2 linked regions of the Mariniflexile sp. TRM1-10 genome follow. The protein of the gene in region 1 interacts with the protein of each later gene in a pairwise test. Links are inferred from orthologs where the notes say so. Each region holds a gene or a part of one and is shown in the gene's direction. Other genes may lie near its edges.

The links.
Region 2: the proteins of CJ739_RS05705 (region 1) and CJ739_RS09615 interact in binary tests that used the Escherichia coli proteins (3 or more experiments, as listed by UniProt). The link is inferred for Mariniflexile sp. TRM1-10 from one-to-one orthologs.

Annotation. Positions count from the first base shown.
Region 1 is NZ_CP022985.1:1,331,811-1,340,472, reverse strand. What follows is about bases 3,699-6,678. They hold CJ739_RS05705 (methionine aminotransferase), read left to right. Parts: upstream 3,699-4,604; coding sequence 4,605-5,753; downstream 5,754-6,678. Other genes in these bases: CJ739_RS05695 (Ig-like domain-containing protein), read right to left, coding at 6,572-6,678; CJ739_RS05700 (amidohydrolase), read left to right, coding at 5,806-6,585; CJ739_RS05710 (MutS-related protein), read left to right, coding at 3,699-4,381. Also shown: ald (alanine dehydrogenase), read left to right, coding at 1-524; CJ739_RS05720 (zinc metallopeptidase), read left to right, coding at 722-1,420; CJ739_RS05715 (Bax inhibitor-1/YccA family protein), read left to right, coding at 1,805-2,509; more of CJ739_RS05710, read left to right, coding at 2,612-3,698; more of CJ739_RS05695, read right to left, coding at 6,679-8,176; CJ739_RS05690 (ComF family protein), read right to left, coding at 8,235-8,662. UniProt on the Escherichia coli protein: Shows aminotransferase activity with methionine and histidine as substrates, and to a lesser extent also with phenylalanine.
Region 2 is NZ_CP022985.1:2,245,909-2,254,479, forward strand. Bases 3,348-6,236 are described here. They hold CJ739_RS09615 (cytochrome c oxidase subunit I), read left to right. Parts: upstream 3,348-3,836; coding sequence 3,837-5,636; downstream 5,637-6,236. Other genes in these bases: CJ739_RS09610 (cytochrome c oxidase subunit II), read left to right, coding at 3,348-3,808; CJ739_RS09620 (T9SS type B sorting domain-containing protein), read left to right, coding at 5,950-6,236. In the rest of the region: CJ739_RS09595 (DUF3341 domain-containing protein), read left to right, coding at 245-775; CJ739_RS09600 (c-type cytochrome), read left to right, coding at 781-1,332; CJ739_RS09605 (quinol:cytochrome C oxidoreductase), read left to right, coding at 1,355-2,710; more of CJ739_RS09610, read left to right, coding at 2,741-3,347; more of CJ739_RS09620, read left to right, coding at 6,237-8,571. UniProt on the Escherichia coli protein: Cytochrome bo(3) ubiquinol oxidase is the terminal enzyme in the aerobic respiratory chain of E.coli that predominates when cells are grown at high aeration.

The DNA of each region.
Region 1 (8,662 bases):
TGGTCATTATTATGGATATTAACATGAAAGCATTACGTTATGTAAGTGACTCCATGCCAAATAATGTGATTAGCGAATTTTCGAGTGAATACAATATTAGAAAACATATCAAGGATTCAGATTTAATCATTGGTGGTGTGTTATTAAAAGGCGCAAAAGCACCAAAATTGATTACCAAAGACATGTTAAAAGACATGCGTCCAGGGACTGTAATTGTGGATGTGGCGGTAGATCAAGGCGGATGTTTTGAAACGACCAGAGCTACAACGCATCAAGATCCTACTTATATTATTGATGATGTCGTACATTACTGTGTTGCCAATATGCCTGGAGCTGTTCCATATACATCGACTGTAGCATTAACCAATGTCACTTTACCTTATGTTATTAAATTGGCAAATGAAGGATGGAAGAAAGCCTGTAAAAAGAATGCGTCTTTAGCCAAAGGATTAAATATTGTAAAAGGAGAGATTGTTTATAAAGAAATAGCTGAAGCATTCGATTTAGAGTTTGCAAAAGCTTGAATCACTTTCAATAGTTTAAAAATAGATAACTTTAAACCTCAAGATATTTCTTGGGGTTTTTTAGTTTTGAACTCATTTTAGCCATTTTTTAGGAAATAGAGAAAGTCAAGATAAATTCTTTTACTGACATAATATCATCCAGACTAATTTGGCGTTATTTTTGTTATATTTAATTAGTAAAAATAAAATTTAAAACAATGATTGGATATTATATATTATTAGGAGCTATTGCGCTGGTAAGCTGGTTGGTAAGCAGTACGTTGAAGCGTAAGTTTGATAAATACTCTAAAGTGCAATTGCGTAATGGTATGAGTGGTGCCGAAATAGCCGAAAAAATGTTGGCAGACCACGGTATTACCAATGTTGAGGTTATTTCTACACCTGGACAATTAACAGACCATTACAATCCAAAAAATAGAACCGTGAATTTAAGTGAATCGGTTTATACCCAACGCAACGCTGCGGCTGCGGCTGTTGCTGCTCACGAATGTGGACATGCGGTACAGCACGCACAAGCTTACGAGTGGTTGAAAATGCGTTCGGCATTAGTACCTGTGGTTAGTGTCACCTCTGGGATGTCGCAATGGGTCGTTCTTGGTGGTTTAATATTAGGAGCGGCAGCTGGTGTTGGTCTTGGCTATTATATAGCTGTTGCCGGTTTGGTAATGATGGGGTTCGCCACCTTATTTAGTTTTATAACATTGCCTGTTGAATATGATGCCAGTAACCGTGCCTTGGCTTGGTTAAAAAGTAAAAACATGGTGTCCCAACAAGAATATGCAGGCTCTGAAGATGCGCTTAAATGGGCAGCCAGAACGTATTTGGTAGCTGCTATTGGTGCTTTGGCTTCATTAGTATATTGGGCGCTTCAGGTATTTGGTGGGTCTAGAGATTAATATTAAAAGAAAATAGACAATAGACAAGAGAAAGATAAATTGACAACAAATCAGTAATCTTTTTAAAAAGCCATTATCACTGTGTTTGAGAGCCTGTTTAAAATTGTATGATTGGATCTTCTATAGGTCATTTTTGATGCAAAATGAGGCGAAATCGAAGATAATGGCAGGGCCATTTGATGAGGTTTCAACGAAATTAGGCGCAAAAAGGGACATAGAAAAACAATTGATATAAATTTAAACAGGCTCTGAAGGGAATTTTCAAAGTTTTATCAGACAACAAAGGTTTTAAATAATTGAAAAGAACAGAATTCTTACATTAAATTAAGAATTCTGTTCTTTTTTTATATCTTTAATTTTGAAACCTTAACTAATTAAGTATTTATGGAAAACCTAGTTGAAAACAAATTAATGGTAAGCGAACTTTCAGAAGTTGATAAAGTTGCTTTTTATAAAAAAACCTATTCGCATGTTGCCGGTGGTGTTTTAGTATTCGTTCTTTTTGAATATTTATTACTTCAAAGCGAAGCTATTGTGAGTTTTGCCTTGTCTATGACAGAGGGTTATCGTTGGCTAATCATGCTGGGCGGTTTTATGTTTATAACCAATTATGCCGAAAGAATGACCTTGAAAACGCCCGATAAGAACAAACAATATTTGGCTTACGGTGTTTATATTCTGGCTGAAGCTTTTATTTTTGTGCCGCTTATTTACATTGCTGCCTTTTATATGGAATCGGGTCCAGAAATTCTAAATCAAGCAGCGATAGTGACTTTAGCATTATTCACAGGGTTGTCGGCAATCGTTTTTGTAACTAAAAAAGATTTTTCCTTTTTAAAAGCGGGCTTAACCGTTGGATTTTTTATCGCCATCGGATTAATTTTAGCAGGCACCTTATTCGGGTTTAATTTAGGACTTTGGTTCTCGGTAGGTATGTGTGTATTGGCGGCAGGTTCTATCTTATACCAAACATCAAATTTGGTGAATAAATATTCCAATGATGAATATATTCCAGCAGCATTGGGCTTATTTGCTTCGTTAATGCTACTATTTTGGTATGTGCTTAGTATTTTTATGTCTAGAGACTAAAGCCAATTAGAAAAAGTTTAAACTACTTCAAAATATAAAATAAAAGCTCTGACGTGTTTCAGGGCTTTTTTTGTTTCTTTACTTTTTCAATAAAAATCAATAATGAATAATCCGTTAGCATATTATCAAAAGCATTTAAAAACATATAAAAAACGAGCGCAAAAGCTGTATGGACACATGACGATGTTAAGTGTATATCGCCTCTCGGTTTTTGCATTAACGGGCATTGGTATATATGTTGGGTTTAAAAACTGGCAAGTAGCAGTGGTTATTGGCATAGTCGGTATTGCTGTTTTTCTGTATTTATTGTCAAAGTATAATGATATTAAATCGCAAAAGCAGTTCAAGGAAGCTTTAGTAGCTATTAATCAAGACGAAATTGAAATTGCTTCGGGAGATTTTCACCACAGGGATTCTGGTTTGCAGTTTCAGGATCCCCATCACTTTTATAGCTTGGATATCGATTTGTTTGGTCGTGGTTCTTTTTTTCAATTTATAAATAGAACCACTATAAATGAAGGGACCCAAAAATTAGCCGATGCTTTGAAGGCAAATGATATTACTGGTATTGTTTCGCGTCAACAGGCTATTAAAGAGCTAAGTTCGAAACCGAAATGGCGTCAGTTTTATTCAGCAACATCTCGTTTGGTTGTTGTTGAAACACCTGCAAAGCAAATTATACATTGGTTGCAACAGTATCAGGCGTTTTTACCAAAAATACTCAAATGGCTCCCTTTAGGGTTTACACTTATTTCAATACTCGTTTTTGCTTTGGGACTTTTTAATGTCATTGATGCTATTTTTATAGGATATTGGTTGCTTGTAGGTTTAGGAATTTCAGGGATTTATGTAAAAAAAATCAATGTGTTATCAGCGAATACCGATAAGGTGAAAGAAACCTTTCGCCAATACGCCTCGCTTTTGGATTTAATTGAAAAAGAATCGTTTTCTTCGGAATTATTAAAACAAAAACAGCAGCAAATTCAACAGCAAGGAAAAAAAGCGTCTGATATTTTTAGAGAGCTTTCTAAGGCGTTAGATGCTTTAGACAACCGGAATAATTTTCTCTCTGCCATTTTTGGAAATGGATTCTTTCTGTCTGATATAAAAAACAGCTATCACATCGAGCAATGGATCTCACATCACGCCGATAAAGTCACCGACTGGTTTGAAGTGGTATCGTTTTTTGATGCTTATAATTCCTTAGGGAATTTTGTGTTTAACCATCCAGATTTTGTGTTTCCGAACATCGAAGAAAAAGGAGCTGTCATAAAAGCGACAGATTTAGGACATCCTTTATTAAATAAGAATAAACGTGTGGATAGCAATTTAACTATAGAAAACGAACAGTTTTTTATAGTTACGGGCGCTAATATGGCTGGGAAAAGCACGTTTTTAAGAACCGTATCTTTGCATATTGTGATGGCGAATGTTGGCTTGCCTGTTTGTGCACAATCAAGCAGCTATTCCCCTGTAAAACTCATTACAAGCATGCGAACTACTGATTCTTTAACCGACGATAGTTCGTATTTCTTTTCAGAATTAACCCGTTTAAAATATATTGTTGATGCCATTCAGGAAGAACCCTATTTTATTGTTCTAGATGAAATTTTAAAAGGCACCAATAGCACCGATAAAGCCATAGGTTCCAGGAAATTTGTTGAAAAATTAGTCGCTTCAAACGCCACTGGAATTATTGCAACGCACGATTTAAGTTTATGCGAGATTGAAAAAGAGCTTCATCAGGTTAAAAATTATTATTTTGATGCTGAAATTATAAACGACGAACTTCATTTTGATTACACGTTGAAAACAGGTGTTTGTAAAAACATGAATGCCTCTTTTTTGTTGAAGAAAATGAATATTGTTTGAAAATCGTGAGTCGTGAGTCGTGAATCGTGAATCGTGAATCGTGAAAAGGACGTGAAAAGGGAAAGGTGAATCGTGAGTCGTTGTGTCGTGAAAAAGGGGAGGGAAACTAGAATTCAGAATTCAGAATTGACAGCTCAACAACCAACAACCTACAACTAACAACTAACAACCAACAACCTACAACCAACACCCAACACCCAACACCCAACAACCAACAACCAACATGCAACATACATCTAAACTACCAAACGTTGGAACTACCATTTTTTCGGTAATGAGTGCCTTGGCGACTGAGCATGGTGCTATTAATTTATCTCAGGGTTTTCCAAACTTTAAAAGCGACCAAAAACTAATCGATTTGGTTAGTAAGGCTATGAATTCTGGTTACAACCAATATGCACCAATGCTTGGGGATTTAGAACTTCGCCAAGCCATTGCTAAAAAATACGAATTGCTTTATAACACCAGTTACCATCCTGAAAGCGAAATTGTCGTAACCGCAGGAGCAACGCAAGCTATTTTTACCATTATTACAACTTTTATAAAACCCAACGACGAGGTTATTATTTTTAAACCAGCCTACGATAGTTATGAGCCTAATGTCGAGTTAAATGGCGGAAAAGCAGTGCCTATTCAATTGCAAGCGTCTAATGGTTTTAAAGTCAATTGGCATGAGGTGAAGGAAAAGATTAATAGTCAAACCAAAATGATTATTATCAATTCGCCACACAATCCAACAGGGTCTGTGTTTTCAAAAGACGATATGCTTCAATTGGAAAACCTGACCAGAAATACCAATATCATGGTGTTAAGTGATGAGGTTTATGAGCACATGATTTATGATGGCGAAAATCACCAAAGTGCCTGTTTGTTTCCTGATTTAAAAACGAGGAGTTTTGTGGTGGCATCCTTTTGTAAAACCTTTCATAACACGGGTTGGCGTATTGGGTATTGTTGTGCGCCCAAAGAATTGATGCAGGAATTTCTAAAAGTGCATCAGTTTACTGTCTTTTGCATTCATCATCCTACCCAAAAAGGCATTGCCGATTATATGCAGGAGCCAAAACATTATTTAGAATTATCAGATTTTTATCAAAAGAAACGGGATTTATTTTTAACTTTAATCAAAGATTCCAAGTTTAAATTTGCAGCATCAAAAGGCACGTATTTTCAAGTGCTGGATTATTCAGGGATAACCCAAGAACATGATGTTGATTTTGCTAAACGATTAACTATAGAATCCGGTATTGCTTCCATTCCTTTGTCGGTTTTCAATAGTAATAATTTAGACAATAAAGTGCTTCGTTTTTGTTTTGCAAAAACAGATGACACCTTAAAGCAAGCAGCAGATATTTTAAACAGAATTATTTAGATTAAAGAAGATATTGAAAAACAAAGTGAAAGTTTTAATGTAAATGGATGATATGCAAGATCAACTTAAAGTAGCCTTAATACAATCTGATTTGGTTTGGGAAAACCCTAAACAAAATCGTAAAAACTTTTCAGAGAAAATTGAAAGTATTTTAAAAGCAGTAGATGTTATTGTACTCCCCGAAATGTTTTCTACAGGGTTTACCATGAAAGTCGAAACTGTTGCCGAAACCATGGACGGAAAAACAGTGGCTTGGATGCAAGAACAAGCTCAAAAAACAGGGGCAGCCATCGTTGGAAGCCTTATTATTTCTGAAAATAAAACCTATTATAATCGCCTGCTTTTTGTGGATCCATCGGGCAGCATTACAATATATGATAAAAGACACACCTTTACACTTGCGGGTGAGGATAAAATCTATTCAGCAGGCAAGGAAAAAGTAATAATAAACTATAAAGGATGGAAAATTTGCCCTTTGGTTTGTTACGATTTGCGATTCCCGGTTTGGGCAAGAAACATTGAAAATTATGATGTATTGCTGTATGTTGCTAACTGGCCCAAACCAAGAATTTTTGCTTGGGATACCCTGTTAAAAGCACGGGCTATTGAGAATATGAGTTATGTTGTGGGCGTAAACCGTGTGGGTTTAGACGGGGCGCAAAACGAGTACTCCGGAAACTCGGCAGTTTATGATGTGTTGGGTAATGCCATAACTGCCATAAAACCAAATAGGGAGCAGGTTGAGGTAGCTATTTTAGAACGCAGCCATATTAATTTTTACCGTAATAAACTTAAGTTTTTAGCTGATAAAGATGAATTTATTCTGAAGTAAACTCCAAAGTTTCAGGATAACCCCAATCGGCGCGTATTTCTATTTCTTTAAAATGACTGACCCGTTCAGGCTGTATTTTTTTAAGATAATTACCCGTATCGAATTTACCATTGCCATTAGTATCATGAATCACTCTAATGTAATAGGTGCTTGGTTGTAGATCTAAAAAGTCGATGGTTTCGGGTTTGGTCACATATCTTTCTGCTCTTACGTTACCTTTATCGGTAGTTAGTTGAATAATCAATGGATATTTTGCGTTTACCAATGTGAAACGTGCAAAGCCAAAATCGGATGCCTTTCGTGTCGTTAGATTAAAGTTTAAGGTGTCGTTTTTAGTGTCGAAAAAATCGGTAAAAGCTTCAGGTAACACCAGTATTTTGTAACTATTTTCGTATGTTTTTTTAAAGTTAAGCGCATATGTATTGCTAATAGAATCAAATTCTGAAGTGATATCAATTTTTGTTGAATCTTTATCAATTAGGTTGATTTTAGAAGCATCGAAATGAACAAATGGAATATTTCCAGTAATTTTAAAAGGCTGATCTATGCCAATAGCACCGGAATTTCCTTTTATAATTAATGAATCTTTTTTCTGTTTTCTGATTTTTACGGTAAAGTCTTTATCAAAATCGGTATGGGAGATATTTAAAATAAGCGAATCCACTTCTAGTTTGGGTTTGTACCAATAATAAAGTGTATCTGTTTTTTCGTCTTTTGTGATGCGGGATTCAAAGTCGCTAGGAGTTTCAGATTTCATACGAACCTTCATTTTACTGTAATCGCCTTCATATCCAATAGCTATTTTTTGGGTAGCAGCTATTTGTGGTCTGTTGGCTTTAAAATCGAGTTCTTCATTAAACAACCTAAGTGTATAACTAGAATCTGTAGGCACCGTAATAAAGCTTTTGTAAAAGGCTATTTGGTCGGTTTTTTGTTGAAATTTATTATCGCCATTGCCATCTTTTAAAGCCATGAGCATATACTTTCCAGCTTTAATGTTTTCAATAGAAAACGTGGTAACGCTGTCTAATGTATTGGTAATGTATTTAGGTGTTTCTTTATAGACAATAGAATCGGTAAACGTAGAATCTACCTCATAAAGCGCCACATTTACAAAGGTTTCGGGCTGTCTTTTTAAAGCATCAACAATATTACCTTTTACACTTAGCGAATCGATGTAACTGCCCGTTGAAAACACATATCTATAATACGGATAGGGATTCCCTTCATTATTGTCGGTAATGCTGTTTCCAAAGTTAAACGCATAGGTCGTATTGGGTTGTAGTGTGTCAAAAATTTTAATGGTTATGTATTTGCTGGCGCCACCAAGCGGCGTAATTTCTGGTTGGGTGTTCATTGGTGGCGAAATAATGAGCTGTTTTTGTATGTCTTTAATCTTGATATACTCATTAAAATAAATCTTAATGACTTTACCCTTAAAATCAGTGCTGTAATTTTTAGGAAGCTCTTCCACGATCTTAGGTGGAGTGTCATCTTTAGGGCCGCCATCGGGAGTGCCTCTATTGGCGCAGTTTACAAAAACAAGGCCTAAAAAAATCAATAAAATAAAACTTGAAAGGGTTTTGTTCATCGCCAATTTTAAATTTTGTACAAACCTACATAATTTTAAAGATATAACGGTTAACTCTTTAGGCTATTGCTATGGTAGCGATACTTATTTTTATGTTTTTGGCTTTGTTTAAAACACTGATGCAAGCCTCTAAAGTAGCACCGGTAGTAATAATGTCATCAACCAAAAGAATGTGTTTGTTGTTTATGAAATCACTATTCGTTATCTCAAAAAATGCATCATTTTTATTCCATCTTTCAAATTGCTTTTTTGAGACTTGCGATTGCGTGTTGGTAACTTTTATAAGGACATCATCTACATAATCGACATCCAAAGCTTCGGCAATTTGTTGTCCAAATTTTGCAACCTGATTATAACCTCGCTTTTTAAGCTTCTTTTTATGCAAAGGCACAGGAATAACCATGTCAACTGTTTTATAAGTATCTAAAGTTTTTAATTCGCCTCCTAGCCAGTTTCCTAAGGAATATCCAATAGTTTCATAGCCTT
Region 2 (8,571 bases), 920 kb from region 1 along the record:
GTTCTCTCCAACATTTGTAGATATAGGTATTTTTATTGGAACGATCGGATTCTTCTTTGTGTTATTCTTATTGTACTCAAGAACATTCCCTGTAATAGCACAAGCAGAGGTGAAAACTATTTTAAAATCATCTGGTGAACGTTATAAAAATATTAGAGAAAGAGGTGAAAGTTTGGTAGGAACAGGAGCAGATGCAAGAACCTCTGGAGATCAAGTAACTAACAATAAAAACGAAGCGTAGGCAATGGAAGCATCTAAAGTAATTCACGCTATTTATACAGATGATGATGTATTGATGTCTGCTGTTAAAAAGGTTAAGGCAGAAAGATACCACATTGAAGAAATATATACACCATTTCCAGTCCACGGACTAGACAAGGCTATGGGGTTAGCACCAACACGTATTGCTATTACCGCTTTTATATATGGTTTAATAGGTTTAACGGTTGCAATTGTTATGATGAATTTTATAATGATTGAAGATTGGCCTCAAAATATTGGTGGTAAACCAAGTTTTAGCTATATAGAAAATATGCCGGCATTCGTGCCAATTATGTTTGAGTTAACCGTGTTTTTTGCGGCGCATTTAATGGTAATTACTTTTTACTTACGTAGTAGAATGTGGCCATTTAAAAATGCTGAAAATCCTGATCCAAGAACTACAGATGATCATTTTTTAATGGAAATTGCTGTAGATGGAAATGAGGAAGCATTGGCAAGTTTACTTAAAGAAACTGGAGCCGTTGAAATTAATTTAATTGATAAAGCGCATTAATAATGATGAAGAGCTTAATTAAAATATTAGTATTAGCAGTTATTTTAGTGGCCGTATCATGTAAAAAGGATACCGCACCAAACTACCAATTCATGCCAAATATGTATGAATCTGCTGGTTACGAAACCTATGGAGAAGCCGCATTTAAAGATGGCGTTGAAGCACAATTACCTGCCGAGGGATCTATAGCAAGAGGTTTTATTCCTTTTGATATTGAAAACTCTACAGAGGGATACATGTTAGCAAAAGAAACTTTAAAAAGCCCATTAGATTCTACCAGCGTAGATTTAGAAAGAGGTAAAGCATTATACGATATCTACTGTGGAATTTGTCATGGAGGTAAAGGAGACGGACAAGGAAACTTAGTGAAACGCGAAAAAATCCTTGGTATTCCTAGTTATGATGATGCAGGAAGAGCTATAAATGAAGGCAGTATTTACCATACTATTTATTATGGAAAAAATGCTATGGGTTCGTATGCTAACCAATTGAAAGAAGAAGAACGTTGGCAAGTAGTTTCGTATGTACTGGAATTAAAGGCTAATTTAGAAAAGTAAGATAGACAAGATTATTATAGATATGTATACATTTTCAAATAAATTAAAGACATTTTCTTTCATTCTAATGATATTAGGAGCATTAGGTGTAGGATATGGTTTTATGACATCTCATAAATCTTTTGAAGAAGTTGAAACCTTACTTGCAGAAGAATCTCATCACGGTGGGGGTCATGCAGTAGAAGCTTCCCATGAAACACCAAGTCATGATGCACATGCCACTGAAAATGCGCATGGAGAAGAAGCACATGCAGAAGTTGACGCACACAAAGAACACATTGAGCATGTTCAGCATCAAATAGCTAACAGACCGTGGTCTGCACTATATGTAGCTGCATTTTTCTTTATGATGATTGCCTTAGGGATTCTAGCTTTTTATGCGATTCAAATTGCATCCCAAGCAGGATGGTCTCCAGTACTATTTAGAGTGATGGAAGGTATTACAGCTTATGTATTGCCTGGTGCTTTAATAGTTTTAGGTATCGCTGTAGCATCTGGGACTATTGGTCATTACAATTTATTTGTTTGGATGGATCCAGAAGTAGTAGCTCACGATAAATTAATCCAAGGTAAATCGGGATGGTTAAATATAGGATGGTTTACATTTAGAGGTTTGGTATTTATTGCCGGTTGGAGTTTATACCGTCATTTTGCCCGTAAATTTTCTATTGCTCAAGATACGGCGGAAGATAATAGTAACTTTAAAAAGTCTTTTAGAATTGCAGCAGGGTTCTTAGTATTCTTTATTTATACAGAATCTATGATGTCTTGGGATTGGATTATGAGTGTAGATCCACACTGGTTCTCAACCTTATTTGGATGGTATGTATTTGCTAGTATGTTTGTAAGTGGTATTACTGTTTTAGCGTTAATTACTATTTACTTAAAATCTAGAAATTATTTGGAGTTTGTCAATGAAAATCATTTGCATGATGTTGCTAAATTCATGTTTGCTTTCAGTATTTTCTGGACTTACTTATGGTTCTCACAATTTATGCTTATTTGGTATTCAAACATTCCAGAAGAGGTCACTTATTTTATATCACGTTTTAACGATTACAAATTACCATTCTTAGGTATGGTGGTTATGAACTTTGTATTCCCAATTTTAATGTTGATGAATGCAGACTATAAACGTATTCCTTGGTTTGTTGTTATGGCAGGTCTTGTAATATTGGCAGGTCATTATATAGATATTTTCAATATGATAATGCCAGCTACAGTAGGAGACCGATGGTTTATTGGTATTCCTGAAATTAGTTCGATAGTGCTTTTTGCTGGATTATTCATATTTGTAGTATTTACAGCTTTAACAAAGGCACCATTACTTGTAAAAGGATATCCTTTTAGAAAAGAAAGTGAAGATTTTCATTATTAATTAAGATACATATAAAGACGAACGATAACAATGACTGCTTTATTAACAATTATAGTTTTAGTATTTATTTTAGTTGCCATTTGGCAAATGGTAAAGATTTTCGATTTGGCGCAAGCTAAAAGCGAAAACTCTCAAATTGCCAACGACAAGGATAATACAATCAATGGATACTTAATGATGGGCTTCTTAGCGTTCATTTATATAATTACCATTGTGTGTTTTGCAAAATGGGGTGATTTGCCTTTAATGTCTAACTCGGCATCAGAGCATGGTCCAACCATAGATAACTTAATGATTATCTCCATGGTTATCATTTTCTTTGTGCAAACAATAACACAATTCCTATTACATTACTTTGCTTTTAAATATAAAGGTGAAAAGGGTAAGAAAGCCTTGTTTTTTGCAGATAATAATAAGTTAGAAGCTATCTGGACAATCATTCCAGTTATCGTTTTAGCGGGTTTAATTATTTACGGGTTAAATACGTGGATAAACATTATGGGTGTTGATGAAAGTGACGACCCATTAGTTATAGAGTTGTATGCACAACAATTTAACTGGAAAGCAAGATATGGCGGTGCAGATAATACATTAGGAAAAGCTAATGTTCGTTTAATCGATATCGATCGCGCTAATATTTTAGGTTTAGATGAAGCTGACCCAAATGCACAAGATGATGTTATTACTACCGAATTGCATTTGCCGGTTGGTAAGCCAGTATTATTCAAAATGCGTTCACAAGATGTATTGCATTCTGCTTACATGCCACACTTTAGGGCTCAAATGAACTGTGTACCAGGTATGATAACCCAATTTGGGTTTACTCCAACAGTTACTACTGCAGAGATGAGACAAACACCAGAAATGATTGAGAAAATTGCAAATATTAATAATATTAGAGTTGAAAAAAGTCAGAAGTTAATTGCTGAAGGCGGTGAGGCTTTAGATAGATACGAGTTTGATTATTTATTATTATGTAATAAAATTTGTGGAAAATCCCATTACAATATGCAAATGAAGATTGTAGTGGAAACTCAAGAAGAATATGATGCTTGGATGAAAGAGCAAAAAGAATTCAAAAACTCTCTAGTTAATTAATTAAAAAAGATAAATACGCTATAAGATTATGTCAGCACACGAAGATACTCACGCTCACGACGCTCATGACGACCACGGACATCATCATAAAGAAACCTTTGTAACTAAATATATATTTAGTCAGGATCATAAAATGATTGCTAAGCAGTACCTAGTTACAGGTACTATTATGGGAGTAATAGGTGTTTTAATGTCTATGATGTTCCGTATGCAAATTGCATGGCCAGAGCAACCTAACGTATTGTTTGAGGCATTATTAGGCAAATGGGCACCAGAAGGTGTTATGGATGCTGATATTTATTTAGCTTTGGTAACCATTCATGGTACTATCATGGTATTCTTTGTACTAACTGCTGGTTTAAGTGGAACATTTAGTAACTTACTAATTCCGTTGCAAATTGGAGCACGCGATATGGCTTCAGGCTTTTTAAATATGATTTCTTATTGGTTATTCTTCCTTTCAAGTGTAATCATGGTCATATCATTGTTTGTTGAGGCTGGACCTGCTGCTGCTGGATGGACGATTTATCCACCATTAAGTGCTTTACCAATGGCTCAAGGAGGGTCTGGAATGGGTATGACCCTATGGTTGGTATCTATGGCTATCTTTATTGCGTCGTCATTAATGGGATCGCTTAACTATGTAGTTACGGTCATTAACTTGCGTACTAAAGGGATGTCTATGACAAGATTACCTTTAACAATTTGGGCATTTTTTATTACTGCGATTATTGGTATTATATCATTCCCAGTATTGTTATCTGCTGCTTTATTATTAATTATGGATAGAAGTTTTGGAACATCATTCTTCTTATCAGATATATTTATCCAAGGTGAAGTTTTACATTACCAAGGCGGGTCTCCTGTATTGTTTGAGCATTTATTTTGGTTCTTAGGTCACCCTGAGGTATATATCGTTATATTACCTGCCATGGGTCTGGTATCAGAAATTATGGCATCAAACTCTCGTAAGCCTATTTTTGGTTATCGTGCGATGATTGCATCTATATTAGCTATTGCGTTTTTATCAACCATCGTTTGGGGTCACCATATGTTTATTTCTGGAATGAATCCATTCTTAGGATCGGTGTTTACATTTACTACGCTATTAATTGCAATTCCATCTGCTGTAAAAGCATTTAACTGGATTACGACACTTTGGAAGGGTAATTTACAAATGAACCCTGCCATGTTATTTTCCATTGGATTTGTATCAACATTTATTACTGGAGGTTTAACAGGTATTATTCTTGGAGATAGCGCTTTAGATATTAATGTACACGATACGTATTTTGTGGTAGCTCACTTCCACTTGGTAATGGGTATATCGGCTCTTTACGGTATGTTTGCAGGTATTTACCACTGGTATCCAAAAATGTTTGGTCGTATGTTAAATAAAAACTTAGGATATATTCACTTCTGGATTACAGCTGTTTGTGCTTATGGGGTGTTTTTTCCAATGCATTTTATAGGTATGGCAGGTTTACCACGTCGTTATTATACAAATACTAATTTTCCATTATTTGACGATTTAGCAAACGTAAATGTTATCATTACCATCTTTGCTTTAATTGGTGGTGTGGTTCAAATAGTATATCTATATAACTTTTTTAGCAGTATTTACTATGGAAAGAAAGCCACTCAAAATCCATGGAAATCAACTACACTTGAATGGACAACACCAGTGGAACATATGCACGGTAACTGGCCAGGAGACATTCCTCACGTGTACCGTTGGGCATATGATTATAGTAAACCAGGACATGATGTAGACTTTGTGCCTCAAAATATTCCATTAAAAGAAGGCGAGGAAGAACTTCAGCATTAAAAACATATTTTTTACATTAAATCAAAAAACTCATCTCCACAAGATGAGTTTTTTTGTTTAATCTTTTTTAGAAGAGATATAAAATACATGAAAATATCGTTTAAATACAAAAAAATGCGTTAAATTGCATATCTGTTAAGAATTTTATATATATTTGTAAGTAAATTAAATAGGGCCATAGCTTAAATATCTATTAACCCAAATCTATAACTAACCCATACTATGAAACACCCATGAGAGAACTACATTCACACACGAAGATGATTATAAAGGGTGTTCCATCTGACAATTAAAAAACAATCAATACAAACAGATGAAAACAAACTACTCATTTAGATATGTAAGGTTTTTTACAATCTATCTAATGGTATTCCTTGGGACAGCTCTTAAAGTTAATGCCCAATGTCCATCAATTAATGATCCATCTCCAACAATTCAAGATGCTTCGGGATATACTTTTTCGGATTTAAATACTGACAGTAATAACTATGTAACTGATAATGGGGGTGGCATAAGTTGGTATCTTACTTCTTCTGGAGGTACTGCCTTAAACCCTGCACAGCTAGTTTCGGAGGGCACCTATTATGTAGATGATAACACAGGTTCATGTGGTCCAAGAGTTCCAATTACTATTGACTTTCAGGTTAATAAATCCGGACAACAGCTTGATGCTATTTATTGTAGTAATGAAAACCCAACCGTACAAACATATATTGATGATGTGCTGCAGCCTAATATTCCAATGGGAGGTTCTGTTGAGGTTTATAATGATTTTGAATTAACGGATTTGGCAAATGCTATAGATCCATTATCTGGGTTTTATACTTATTATATCATTTTTGTTGATAATTTAGGCAACAAGAGCCAAATTGAAGAAGGGGATACTATCGTTGTTGATTCACCTTCAGACCCAACGCCACCAAGTACTCAAATGTTTTGTTCTGATTCAAATCCAACTGTAACTAATTTGAATCCAGGAACAACATCTACATTTAAATGGTATCAAAATCTGGATGGTTCTGGCAATCCTATTCCTCCTGCTTTATCGCTGTCTACACCATTGGTAAATGGAAACACTTATTATGTAATAGTTGATAGTTTTTGTGACAGTAATGCTATGCCTGTATTAGTTAATATTAATAACCCGGTTGATGCTGGAATTTCTGCAACTTTAGACTATTGTGATGATAGTGTTCCAATGGACCCTTTCGATTTGTTTGATGAACTTGGTGGGACACCAGATATAAACGGAACTTGGTCGGGACCTTTGCCAACCTCAAACGGCAATCAAGGCACAGTTAATATTTCAACACTTACAGCTGGAATTCATACCTTTACTTATACGGTTCCAAGTAATGGTGCTTGTCCACAAGACACAGCTAATATTACAATTACCATATATGAAACGTTTACTTCTGGAACGGTTTCACCAACAAGTCCAGCTACGTTTTGTGAATCTACTGCACCAACATCATTTGATTTATTTTCACTTTTAAATAATGAAGACCAAGATGGTTTATGGACACAAGGTACTAGTAGTTCAGACCCTACGGTTTTAAATCCATCAACGCTTGATCTATCAACATTAATAATTGGAGCACATAATTTTACATATACTCAAAATGTTTCGCCAAACCCTTGTCCAGAAGAATCTACGACAGTTCAAGTGGTTATTTTAGCGGACCCTAATGCAGGAAATGCTATTAACCAAACGTTTTGCGAAAATGATTTGGCTTCAAATTCACCATTCGATTTGTTTGATGCTTTAGATGGTTCTCAAGATAACAATAGTGGTACTTGGATAGATGCTAGTAATGTAACCGTAACAAATCCAATAGATATTTCAAGTTTTACAGTTTCAGGTAGTCCTTATAATTTTGTTTATACTATTGATAATGGTACTTGTACGGATGATGAAACCATTTCGATTACCATATTACCTGCACCGGAATCTGGAACAGCAACTGCGCCAGTTGCATTCTGTGAAGGTTTGGCGCCGACCAGCTATAATTTATTCGATTTACTAACAGGTGAAGACCAAACAGGAACTTGGTATTCAGGTTTAGATAGCACGGGAGCAACGGTTTCAAATCCTGTAGATTTATCTGGTTTGACACCGGGCGATTATAATTTCACTTTTGATGTGGATGCTATTGGAAGCTGCGACGATGTTTTAGTAACCGTCACCGTCACAATAAACCCATTACCAGTTACGGGAACACCAACGCCAGCGATATTTTGTGAAAATGATTTGTCAGCGAATTCACCATTGGACTTATTCGGTCAACTTTCAGGAGAAGATGCAGGAGGTACTTGGACAGACGATAATACAACAGGCGCCTTAAGTGAAAGTAATGTCGATTTAACCATGCTGGCCATTGGTTCCTATAATTTTACCTATAGCATTACAGATACCAATGGATGTTCAAACAGTTCAACAGTACTTGTGAGCATTGAAAATGCACCGGAATCAGGAACAGCTAATGCACCAGTTGAATTTTGTGTAGGTTTAGCGCCGGCCAGTTACAACTTATTCGATTTACTAACAGGTGAAGACCAAACAGGAACTTGGTATTCAGGTTTAGATAACACGGGAGTAATGGTTTCAAATCCTGTAGATTTATCTGGTTTGACACCGGGCGATTATAATTTCACTTTTGATGTGGATGCTATTGGAAGCTGCGACGATGTTTTAGTAACCGTCACCGTCACAATAAACCCATTACCAGTTACGGGAACACCAACGCCAGCGATATTTTGTGAAAATGATTTGGCAGCGAATTCACCATTGGACTTATTCGGTCAACTTTCTGGAGAAGATGCAGGAGGTACTTGGGCTGATGATAATACAACAGGGGCTCTAAGTGGAAGCAATGTCGATTTAACCATGCTGGTCATTGGTTCATATAATTTCACCTATACCATTACAGATGCC